2 linked regions of the Saccharobesus litoralis genome follow. The protein of the gene in region 1 interacts with the protein of each later gene in a pairwise test. Links are inferred from orthologs where the notes say so. Each region holds a gene or a part of one and is shown on either strand. Other genes may lie near its edges.

The links.
Region 2: the proteins of plsB (region 1) and C2869_RS20120 interact in binary tests that used the Escherichia coli proteins (3 or more experiments, as listed by UniProt). The link is inferred for Saccharobesus litoralis from one-to-one orthologs.

The regions. Positions count from the first base shown.
Region 1 is NZ_CP026604.1:5,398,047-5,404,730, reverse strand. The notes cover bases 1-3,051. They hold plsB (glycerol-3-phosphate 1-O-acyltransferase PlsB), read right to left. Parts: upstream 2,719-3,051; coding sequence 283-2,718; downstream 1-282. Other genes in these bases: mgtE (magnesium transporter), read right to left, coding at 2,867-3,051; ubiA (4-hydroxybenzoate octaprenyltransferase), read left to right, coding at 1-209. Outside these bases: more of mgtE, read right to left, coding at 3,052-4,231; C2869_RS20645 (HPr family phosphocarrier protein), read right to left, coding at 4,328-4,606; RNase adapter RapZ, read right to left, coding at 4,610-5,467; PTS IIA-like nitrogen regulatory protein PtsN, read right to left, coding at 5,576-6,025; hpf (ribosome hibernation promoting factor), read right to left, coding at 6,034-6,321; C2869_RS20625 (RNA polymerase factor sigma-54), read right to left, coding at 6,349-6,684. UniProt on the Escherichia coli protein: Catalyzes the transfer of an acyl group from acyl-ACP to glycerol-3-phosphate (G3P) to form lysophosphatidic acid (LPA). This enzyme can utilize either acyl-CoA or acyl-ACP as the fatty acyl donor.
Region 2 is NZ_CP026604.1:5,295,736-5,301,404, forward strand. The notes cover bases 1,668-4,557. They hold C2869_RS20120 (YbgC/FadM family acyl-CoA thioesterase), read right to left. Parts: upstream 3,379-4,557; coding sequence 2,956-3,378; downstream 1,668-2,955. Other genes in these bases: tolA (cell envelope integrity protein TolA), read right to left, coding at 1,668-1,831; tolR (protein TolR), read right to left, coding at 1,834-2,259; tolQ (protein TolQ), read right to left, coding at 2,265-2,966; ruvB (Holliday junction branch migration DNA helicase RuvB), read right to left, coding at 3,617-4,557. In the rest of the region: Tol-Pal system beta propeller repeat protein TolB, read right to left, coding at 1-885; more of tolA, read right to left, coding at 917-1,667; more of ruvB, read right to left, coding at 4,558-4,618; Holliday junction branch migration protein RuvA, read right to left, coding at 4,649-5,266; crossover junction endodeoxyribonuclease RuvC, read right to left, coding at 5,274-5,669.

The DNA of each region.
Region 1 (6,684 bases):
GCTTGATGGTGCTTTTTGGCGTAATGACAGATTTAACTTGGCCATTTTACAGTGCTTTGATCATAGCGAGTGGCATGCTTATTCGGCAACAGCTTTGGGTTAGAAACCGTGATAAGCAAGCTTGCTTTAAGGCGTTTTTAGATAACCACCCAGTGGGTATGGTGATTTTTATTGGTCTAGCGGCAAACTTTTGGTTATCCGCAATTTAACTCATCTCTTAACCTTATTTTGGTTTAGTTTAGGTTAAGAGATGAGGTTTATTTAGTGCTCGTGTTTGCAAATTTAAGGGTGACGGATTGTTGCCAATATATCCCCGTCTAATAATTCAAAAACAATTGAACGTAACCCGCCTAGAGTGTCGGTCGATTCTAACAAGCCATCATCATTTGATTGCAGGTAGCCTAACTCGCGTAATTTTAAAATTAGCTGATTGATCAAGCTCTTGTCGACAAATTCAGGGCCTTTGATTCCGTTTAGCTTGGCTAATTGCTTAGCATGATCTAATGCTTGGCTTTCTAAATCGGTTCTGGCAATCGCTGGTGTCTGCTCTAATACAGCGAGTACAATTGCGTAGCGCTGCAATGTTTCTTGACAGTAGCTGGCTAATAAATGTAATTGTTGATAACGAGAGTCGGCATGACGAATAGCCTGTAACTCCTGATTATCAATCGTCAGCATTTTGTAGTCTTTAAGTGTTGCTAAAATATGGTCGAGATGGGCTTCTAACTGCGCTTGGCTAAACTTTAAAAAGTACTCACCGGCAATTAACCGTAGCAGAGTTTGCCATTGAGTTAGTATGGTTGCACGGTTATTTTTTGCGTCCGCAATCAAGCTTGCGGCCGCGAGTGAAGGTAACAAGAATACATGCAAAACATTGTTGCGATAGTATGTTTGTAATACGGCTTCAGAATCCGTTAAGGAAATAATGTCAGTCTTGCCTTTTTCGACTTGGTACTTATCCATGGAAATCGCATGCTCGACTAGTAATTTGGGATGCGGATCCGGAGGTAAGGTTAGCTCAGAGAAAGGGGCATGTTGTTCAAGCAAAGCTAAACATAGCTTGAGCTGATTTTCGAGATCGTCTCTAAATAATGAATGTTTAGGTGCTGCAAGTAAGGCTAGGGCTGATAAATTAACGCCATTTAATGCCGCTGCTCGATTGATATTACACATCACTTGCTGAGCAATATCGTTGACAAAGCCTGGAAACCAAGTGGGTTTTTGTGGAATGGTTGGATGAATATCCTCGCGCCAGTTCTCCACTTTGCTATTGAGTTGTTTGTTTAAGCTAATCGGTTCGCCAAAATTAACATAGCCTTGGCCAAAGTGACGCAATTTACGCAATATACCTAATACTTGCCAGAATGACTCTTTCTGTTTAGCTGCACCACCAAGCTCGCGCATGTAAGTACTGACTTCCATTACATGCTCATAGCCAATATAGACAGGAACCAAGGTGATAGGGCGATCCAAACCACGTAAAGCGGATTGCACTGTCATGGCCAACATACCTGTTTTGGGCTTAAGTAAGCGCCCTGTACGTGAGCGGCCAGATTCAGGATAGTATTTTATCGCATAGCCACGACTTAAAAGTTGTGCCATGTACTCTCTAAAAGCGGCTGAATAAAGTTTGTTACCACGAAATGAGCGGCGCATAAAAAAGGCACCACCACGGCGAAAAATAGGCCCCATTGGCCAGAAGTTTAAGTTGATGCCCGCTGCAATATGAGGAGGAACTAATCCCTCGTGATAAATCACATAGGTTAATAGTAAGTAATCCATGTGGCTGCGATGACAAGGTACGTAAACTACCTCGTGACCTTCATGGGCAAGCTTACGCACTGTTTCTACGTTGGTGATGTGGATCCCATGATATAACTTGTTCCATATCCAAGTAAGAACGCGATCGCCAATACGTACCGCATTTTCTCGATAGTCTGCGGCCATTTCATCTAAGTATTGGCGCGCGGTTTCACGGGCTTTATTGATACTAATATTTTTACTTTTAGCTTCGTCTTCAATCACTTTTTTTAATGCTGGCGAGGCTAATAAACTATTAATTAGCTGATCTCTTTCCCACAGCTTTGGGCCAGCAATCGCGAGCTTTTGGCGTTGAAAATGAAAACGTGCTACCCGTAGCAGTTTTTGGGCAATAGCTTTATCAGAACCATGATCGTCAGCGACTTCTCGGCAGGACACGGGTTGACTGAACTGAATGAGATTGTGACGCCCTGAAAACAGAACAATAAAAAACTTTGCTAAAGCACTTGGCTTGCGTTGATCGTTGAAGACCACATCAGCATCAAGGTTAGCTTTACCTGGGTAACGTCCCCAAGTTGAAAAACAAGGGATTAATTGAGCATCAATACCGGTTTGTTCTTTATGTTGCTTAAGTAACTGTTCGACTTGCGACAAAGCTTCTGTCGGTTTACGTTTAATCTTTAGGCTGGATGCCATACGATCAAGGCAAATATACCTCGTGTAGAGAGTGCCATTGACGTTAACTTTGCTAAATGGAGACGGTAGATCAAATTTTTTACAGATGCGCTGTAGAGCAAGCAGATCAAAAATTGACTCTTCTTTTAAAACGTAAAATAAAGGCTTGTCGTGATCAATGTTGATCTCAGCTTCTAATTGCGCTGGAATGACTTTGGTGCGAATAAAAGGTCTAACGGGCCATTTTAATACATGGCTGAGCACCGCGTTAAGTTCGCTCATATTTGAGTTTAGCTAAAAATATGCATGAAATATGAAGATAATTATATCATGAGCGCCGTTTTCAGCCTACGCAACAACCATGACATTTTTTGTGGCGATATAGTCAGTTAGTTATAGATAAATATAAAAGAGGAAATATAAACCCTGCTTAAGCACTTAATAGCCAAGTGGCTGTACCTAAAAATGCAAATATACCGACTACATCTGTGACGGTTGTTAAAATTACGCCTCCAGCGAGAGCAGGGTCTATTTCTAAGCGTTTTAATATCAGTGGAATACTTACACCCGCAATGCCGGCTGCGAGCATATTCATTAGCATGGCAAAAGCAATAATCCCACCGAGTAATAAGTCTTGTTTCCAAAGTGCGACGACAGAGGCAATCAATACTGCCCACAAAACCCCATTCAGCAAGCCGATAGTAAATTCTTTTATTATTAGCCAGCGCACGTTGGTTGGTGCAACGTGGCCTACCGCCATTGCCCGGATCACTAAGGTTAATGTTTGGTTACCTGCGATACCGCCCATACTGGGTACTATCGTATTGAGTACAGCTAAAACTGCGAGTTGGGAAAGAATGTCTTCAAAAGCACTAGAAACTAAAGCGGCCAATAATGCTGTAATTAAATTAATACCCAGCCAGATAGAGCGACGCTGGGTACTTTTGATAACGGGAGCAAACGTGTCTTCTTCGTCGTCTAAACCCGCCATACTCATCATGGAATGTTCGGCATCTTCACGAATAATATCAACAATATCATCTATGGTGATCCTACCTAATAGTAGACCTTGCTCATTGGTAACAGGTGCTGATATCCAATTATGGCGCTCAAATTGTTTAGCAACTTCAGATTCGTCCATATCCGCAGGGATAGTTTCCGCTTCTTCTTCCATAATGTCTGACACTAAAGTCGCGGGGTTTGACGTGACCACGAGTTTTGCCAGACTTAATGTGCCGAGTAACTTGTCTTGATCATCAACCACGTACAATACGTCAGTTGCTTCTGGAAGATGGCCACGCAACCTGAGATAGCGACTCACGACTTCAATAGTCACATCAGGACGGATGGTGACGGTATCCGTATTCATGATAGCGCCGGCGGTGTCTTCCTCGTAGCCTAGGGCTTTTTCTGCACGATGACGATCTTGCTCATCCAGCGATTGCAAAACGGCTTGGTAAGTTTCATCGGGCAGGCTACGTAATACTTCGGCAAGATCATCGGTATCTAACCCTTCAGTGGCTTCGGCAACCATTGAGGGGTTCATTTTTTGGATGATGCTATTGCGAACGTCTTCAGATAGCTCTTCAAGAATGTCGCCGTGAAACTCTGGGTCAATTAATGTCCAAATAACATGGCGTTGTTTGCTGGGTGAGGACTCTAAGACGTGGGCTATATCTCCGTCAGACATCTCGTGCAGTATATTACGCACGTGCACAAACATGCCTTGACTTAGCGCATGGCTAATATCGCTTAGCAAGTTTTGGCTATTGTCTTGTTCGAAGGTGTCCTGCATATCCCGCAGATCTTTATCAGAAATATTATGCGCTTAGTCTACCGCAAGCCTGTTTGCAATTCTAACTATTAGTGTTGAAAACACAGGGGAGTAGGGCTACTCAGCTTCTTCAAATTTATTGGCTATTAGTGCTTTTACGGCTTCTAATGCCGCTGGGGCATCTTCGCCAGTGCATTGTACGGTTATTTGTTTGCCTTGCGCACCAGCAAGCAGCAAAAGCGCCATAACACTTTGGGCGTTGGCTGATTTACCTTCGCAGCTAATGGTAATTGTCGATTGGAATTGTTGGGTTAGCTCAACGAGCTTAGTTGCCGCTCGTGCATGTAGCCCAAGCTTGTTAACTATGGTGAGTGACTCTGATACACAAATTGACATGAACTAACGACGCTGCTCTCGATGTAAAATGGTGATGTTATCTCTTTCTTGTTTAAAGGCATCAGCTAATGTTTGTGCCACATACACAGACCTATGCTGGCCACCTGTACAGCCAATGGCGACAGTCACGTAACTGCGATTATTGCGCTCCAGCGCAGGTAACCAAGTTTTAAGGAAGATTTTAACTTGCCAGATGAATTCACTCACTTCTGGACTTTGCGCTAAGTAATCGATTACCGGTTGGTCTAAACCCGTGAGTGGTCTTAGTTCGGGTACCCAGTGAGGATTAGGCAGAAAACGCGCATCAAACACATAGTCTGCATCTTGCGGAAGCCCGTGCTTAAAACCAAATGAAGTGAATACCAACTTGAGTTGCTTGGCTTTAGTGCCAAGTATTTCGCTATGAACCAAGTCGTTTAACTGATGAATGCTTAGCCCTGTTGTATCTAAAATTAAATCAGATTGTTGCTTGATGCTGTCTAATTGGTTTTCTTCGTCTTTAATCGCTTCTTCTAAGCTAAGCTCACTGTTTTGTAAGGAGAGTGGGTGAATACGTCTTGATTCTGAAAAGCGCTTTAGCAAAGCGGTATTAGTCGAATCAAGGTAAACAACACGTAAGCTGACTTTATTACGTAATGTCTCTAAATAGGTGGAAACTTGATTCTCAGAAGGAGACGTTAGATTACGAATATCTAATGTCACCGCAACTTTATCGGCTTTGCCTTGCATTGTATTGATGAGCGACAGCAAAAGCTCTAGCGGCATATTGTCGACACAATAGTAACCTGAATCTTCAAGGTTATGTAACGCAGCGGTTTTACCTGATCCTGAGCGACCAGTGAAAATGACTAGCTGTAACATCGTTTTTCCTTAAAACTAACAACCTATTGAAATAAGCAAGTAGAATATACCACTATTTTCAGCTATTTATAGTCATGAACTTAACTTGCCATAAACTTAACAACAAACTTAATTAGTGATTGCTTGGTATAACTCTTGATTGGTTATAGCGTTTTTCACACTTTTAAGTACAGTTTTATCAGATAGTTTTTCGGCTATTAGTGCTAGTGACTTTAAGTGGTCTTGGCATTCAGACTCAGGGGCAAGTAATGCGAAGAAAACTTTGACTGGGGCATTGTCTATCGCGTCATAGTCAATGGCTTCGTCTGAGGTTAACAACAAAGCTAAACTTTTATTACAATTAAGACGACCATGAGGTAAGGCAATACCTTGACCTATACCTGTGCTGCCGAGTTTTTCACGTGCTAGCAAGGCATCAAGTATGTCTTGTTCTTGTATTTCAGTTTGCCCTAGCTGTTTAGCCGCATATTGGCTAATAACTTGAAGGATTCTTTTTTTGCTTTTAGCCGGAACTGCGCAAAATACGCAGTCCGGAGTGATTAGTTGTTCAATTTCCATTGAGCAGATTAATGACTCTTTAATTTTTCTTTATGTTTGATTACTTGCCTGTCGAGCTTGTCAATTAATGAATCAAGCGCTGCATACATATCCTGGTGATCGGACGTGGCAAATATCTCTCCGCCGTTAATATGCAAAGTCGCTTCCGCTTTTTGCACTAACTTTTCCACGCTTAGGATAACATATACATTGTTTATATGATCAAAATGTCGCTCTAGTTTTGCAAACTTTGTGTCGACATACGTTTTTAAAGCCTCGGTCACTTCTACATGGCGGCCAGTTAAGTTGATTTGCATAGGCTTTTCCTTCTATGGTTGCGAGCCCTAAAGTAGGCTCTTACGTTGGTTTGATGGTGGAATCGACAAAGCTTCTCGGTACTTAGCTATGGTACGGCGAGCGACTTGAATACCTTGTTCAGCTAACAGGTCGGTGATTTTACTGTCACTTAGCGGTTTAGCTGGGTTTTCAGCGGCTACTAATTTTTTAATCAATGCGCGAATAGCGGTAGATGAACATTCGCCGCCATTCTCAGTGCTGACATGGCTGGAAAAGAAATATTTTAGTTCAAAAATACCGCGCGGCGTGTGCATGTATTTTTGTGTAGTCACACGTGAAATTGTCGACTCATGCATTTCAACTGCTTCGGCAATATCGTTTAA
Region 2 (5,669 bases), 100 kb from region 1 along the record:
AGACAATAAATCCATTACGTAAATTTCAGGATCACCATCTTTAGATAACACCATAGCCATTTTTGTGCCATCCGGTGACCACTGTGGCGCACCATTAATTCCGGGGAAAGAAGCGATCATGTCACGATCTGTACTATACAAATCTTGTATATATATTTGAGCCTGAGCATTTTCAAACGTTACATAAGCTAATTTTGTCGCATCTGGCGACCAGCTAGGTGACATTAAAGGTTCAGAGCTTGAAATTAATTCGCGTTCACCAAATCCATCGTAATCAGCAACCATTAATTTATAAGGGCGCTCTGCGTTATAGTCACTCACTTTCACGTAAGCAATACGGGTTTTAAATGCGCCAGGAATACCCGTTAATGTTTCAAACACATTATCTGAGATATGATGGGCTAATTGACGGAAACGACTTAAATCAGCCGTAACATCTGCTTCGTATAAAATGTGATCATTAGTTTCAATGAGTTCACCTTCACTTAACATGCGGGAGTTGGTGCCTGTAATTTGACCACGCACAATATCTATCAAGGTGTAATGTACTTGAAATTGGTCCAGCACGGTTTGTTTAACTTCCCCTATCAAGATAGTTTCAACCCCGGCATCTAACCAAGCTTGATAATCGACGTCAGCTTCCAGATGAGGCTTTTGTGGCATGTTGATCTGGGGGAATGGGTGAAATTTTCCACTACGAGCCATGTCTGATGCGATAATTTCAGCAATATCCATGGGCAGTTCTGTCGTACCCTCGTATTTGAATGGGATAACCGCGATAGGTCGAGTGCTTTCAACCCCTTCTGTAATCAAAATTTCTAGCTTAGCCTGAGCCTGAAAACACACCACACACAAAAAACTCAAGGCTGTAATAATTCGCTTCATAGTTACTCTATTTTTTATTTTTACTTTTCAGTTAAAGGGCAAAAGTAATGTCGATATCTTTAATTTCAACAAAAACATCAGGATCTTTCGATACAGGAACCGTTTCAGTTTGAATAACAGCTCGCTCCGCCGCTTTACATAGCAGCTCGAAACCACCTAATTTACGCACACCGATAACAAAACCACTAGGCGCTAAGCGTATGTTCAACTTACAAGATTTACCTTTGTAAATTTCATCCGAAATAAGATTAGCTTTAATTGAATCATGAATTAATCTTTCGTACTTTTGCTTTTCAGTCAAAATTTGTGAACGTTTTGCTTTTTTCAACGCAGCTTGCTCGGCCGCTAATTGCTCCGCCATAAAACGTTCAATTTCAGCTTTTTCTGCTGCTTCCTGTTCTTTACGTTTGCGTTCAGCCGCTTCTTGCTCGGCTTTTTTCTTAGCTTCTTCAGCACGCTTCTTGGCTTCTGCCGCTTCTTTTTCAGCTCTCTGCTTTGCGGCTTGTTCTGCTTCTGCCGCCTTCTTAAACTCTTTTGCTCGAGCCGACTCCTTGACTTGACGCTCTTTAGCGGCTTTCGCTTCGGCTTCCGCTTGTTTTTTCTGCTGGTCTAAATCTTTAATTTTTTTCTGGTTTTTATTAATTTGATTTTGCGCTTTTTGCGCTCGGCGCTCTAAATCTCTAATACGGTTTTCTTCAGCCTGCTGCTTTGCTTCTTTTTGAGCTTGGATCCGCTTAATCTGCTTTTCCATCTCTGCTTTATTCACAGAAACCGCTTTAACTATATCGGGTTTTAACGCGCCTTTTTCATCAACTTTGCTGAGTTCACCTTCCGCCTCAATTTGCTTAACGGCCGGTGGCGCAATCTCAAAACTAAATAATAAAACAACACCAATAACAATATGAACGCCAAACGAAGAAAAGAATGACAAAATATAATTCTGCATACTTACTCCGGATTATCCGTCATTAAACCAACTGATGGCACACCAGACTTTTGCAAAAGCACCATCATTTGTACAACCGTGTTGTAATCAACTCGTCCATCTCCTTCGACCATAACAGGGCTTTCTGGCTCTTCTATCATGTAAGCGGCAACAATAGAAGCAAGCTCTGTAGGTGTTAATGGCCCTTGTTTTTCACTACCTACCGTGACGAAATATTCGTAATCGATAGTCACTGAAGCAATAATGGGTGTTTTGGTATCTTCAGCTAACGGGTTCGCTTGCGCCTGTGGCAAACTAACATTAACCCCTTGTGTAATAAAAGGAGCAGTTACCATAAAGATAATCAGTAAAACCAGCATAACGTCGATATACGGCACAACGTTAATCTCAGCGACTGGTCTACGTCGTATTTTTTGCTGAGGATGCATTAAAACTAGTGCTCCCCTGCTTTTTCATCTTTTCCAGCCAGCGCTTGACGTTGCAAAATAGCGGAAAACTCTTCCATAAAGTTATAATAACTCGTTTCAATTTTTTCGACTGAGTTTGAAAAACGGTTATATGCAACAACGGCTGGAATAGCAGCAAACAAGCCCATTGCGGTCGCAATTAACGCTTCTGCAATACCTGGAGCAACCATATTCAATGTAGCTTGCTTAACTTCACCTAACGCAATAAATGAATTCATTATCCCCCAGACGGTACCAAATAAACCAATATATGGACTAATTGAACCAACAGTGGCTAAAAATGGTAAATGAGTTTCTAGCTTTTCCACTTCTCGAGAAAGGGACACTCGCATCGCTCGATGAGTCGCATCCATCAGCATTTCTGAAGAGCCGACATTACCTTTACGTATACGGGCAAATTCTTTAAAGCCGGCTTTGAAAATAGACTCTAAACCACTTTGCTTAGCATTTGCATAATTCAACTCTTGATACAAACGTGCTAGGTCCACACCAGACCAAAATTTATCTTCAAATTGGCTAGCACTACTTTTCGCACTGCTTAACGCCGCATTACGCTGAAATATCATGGTCCATGAAATTAATGACAATAAAAGTAGTAACACCATGACGCCTTGTACAAGTAGGCTGGCTTCAAGAAATAATCCCCAAAAGGTGATATCAGCAGACACGTAGTAATTCCTCGTATATATAGTCTGGTATGCGTAGTGGCTTCATTTCAGCTAAATTAATGGTTGCCACCAAAACTTCGGCTCGGTTGATTAATTGTTCATCACACTCAATCCATTGCTCAAATATAATGCTGGCTTTTTTGAGTGTTTTAATTCGAGTCTTCACCACTAGCTCGCTATTGAACCGAGCGGCCTGAATGTTATCAACGCTAAAAGATTTAACAATAAAAGCAAAGTTTTCAGCAAGAAGATCTTGTTGACGAACACCTAAGGTATTCATCATCTCGCTGCGCGCTCGCTCATAAAACTTCAAATAATTAGCATGATAAACAACCCCACCGGCATCCGTATCTTCGTAAAAAACACGTAAGTAGTAGAAATAGGTGTTATCAATAAAGCTGGGGTTTGGCATTTTTTGCTCTTAAGCACTTACAGCATAATGCTGAATGAAGCTTTACTTAACGCTATATTTATTATTAGGTCGAAAATATGCCAAAAACTGGCGGTTAAATAAAGAGATTGGCAAGAAATCGCAAGGCTAAACGGCAATAATTTATACCGTTTAGCGCAAGTTAACAAAAGTTATACGAAAAACAACTAGATTTGCACTTTTTTGATGAGTTTATCGACACATCCGATAACGACAAAGACTAATCCTTGCTAATACCAAAGTGTTGATAAACTCTTGGCGTCGCGATCCGCCCTCTTGGGGTTCGCTGAATAAACCCTTGCTGAATAAGATAAGGTTCAATGACATCTTCGATAGTATCTTTATCCTCACCTATTGCAGCAGCCAGATTGTCCAGCCCCACGGGTCCACCATCAAATTTATCGATAATCGTATCTAGGATTTTTTTATCCATGTAGTCAAATCCCATATTATCTACTTCGAGCATATCTAAGGCAGCGGCGGCGACTTTTTGTTCTGCCTTGCCGTCTGCTTTCACATCAGCATAATCACGAACACGTCGCAATAATCGATTGGCTATTCTCGGCGTACCTCTACTACGACAAGCGACTTCTAACGCGCCCTTTTCTTCTAAATCCATATTTAGAAAACTCGCTGAACGCATAACAATTTTTTGCAGCTCTTCCGTTTTATAAAATTCAAGACGCTGAACGATACCGAAACGATCGCGCAAAGGAGAAGTCAATGAGCCAGCTCGAGTTGTAGCGCCAATTAAAGTGAATGGCGGTAAATCCAGTTTGATTGAGCGTGCAGCTGGGCCTTCACCTATCATGATATCCAACTGATAATCTTCCATCGCTGGATAAAGTACCTCTTCAACCATAGGGCTAAGTCGATGAATTTCATCAATAAATAACACATCATTCGGTTCAAGGTTTGTTAACAGCGCAGCTAAATCGCCTGCTTTTTCTAAAACGGGTCCCGATGTGGTTTTAATATTGACGCCCATTTCATTAGCTAAAATCCGAGCTAATGTGGTTTTACCTAGTCCCGGAGGACCAAAAATTAGAACATGATCTAACGCATCTTCACGTTTACGAGCGGCTTCGATATAAATCGACATTTGCTCTACAACATGCGTTTGCCCAGTATAGTCAGATAACTTTTGTGGGCGTATCGCACGATCAACGGCGTCATCTTCGCGGTCGGCGCTAGCGCTAATAATTCTATCGGCTTCAATCATGTTGGTAACTTTTTAATTGCTATTCAGGCCTTAAAGCATGGCTTTTAAGGCATCTTTAATTATGGCTTCACTCGTCATCCCAACTTTAGCCACTTTTTTAACCGTAGTTTCAGCTTGATTCGCTTTATAACCTAAGGCTATTAACGCATCAACCGCATCATTAACTGGGTTGGTTGCGGGTTCCAACACCATATCCATATTACTAGCTTGACTATCAGCTGTTGGAGTTGCTGGAATATCACGCCAGTTTTTCAAGCGATCAGACATTTCTAGCAATAAACGTTCTGCCGTTTTTTTACCAACGCCAGGGACTTTTACAATCCGACTAATATCGGCTTGGTTAACCGCCCAAATAAAGTCTTCACCTGACATGGCTGACAATATGGCTAACGCCAATTTAGGGCCTACACCATTTGCTTTTAATAATTCACGGAACAAATCACGTTCGAATTTGGCATGAAAACCATAAAGTGCTTGCGAGTCTTCTCGGAACACTTGATGCATAAAAAGTGTTGTCGCAGAATCGTCTTGCGGTAAATTATAGAAGCTAGTCATTGGCAAATTCACTTCATAGCCAACACCATTTACCTCTAATACACATTGTGGTGGTGTTTTTTCTATCACCACTCCTGTTAACCTGACTATCACAAAAACTCTACCTTCTTAATCGCCCACGCACTGTTTTACTTGCTTGTCCAGCCATGCTAATTAAACTTTGGTGAGTATGACCATGGCACATTGCTATAGCAAGTGCATCTGCTGCATCGGCTTGTGGCATTTTTGATAAATTGAGAATGCTTTGTACCATGTGTTGCACTTGGCTTTTAGCCGCATTCCCTTTACCAACAACAGCCTGCTTTATTTGCCGTGCGGAATATTCAGAAACGGGTAAATCAGCCAACATAGCAGCAACAATAGCAGCACCTCGTGCTTGTCCCAGTTTTAAAGCTGAATCAGCATTATGCGCGACAAAGACTTGCTCTATAGCAAATTCGTCTGGCTTAAACTGGCGTATGATCTCTGTGATACCTTGATGGATTTGCTTTAAACG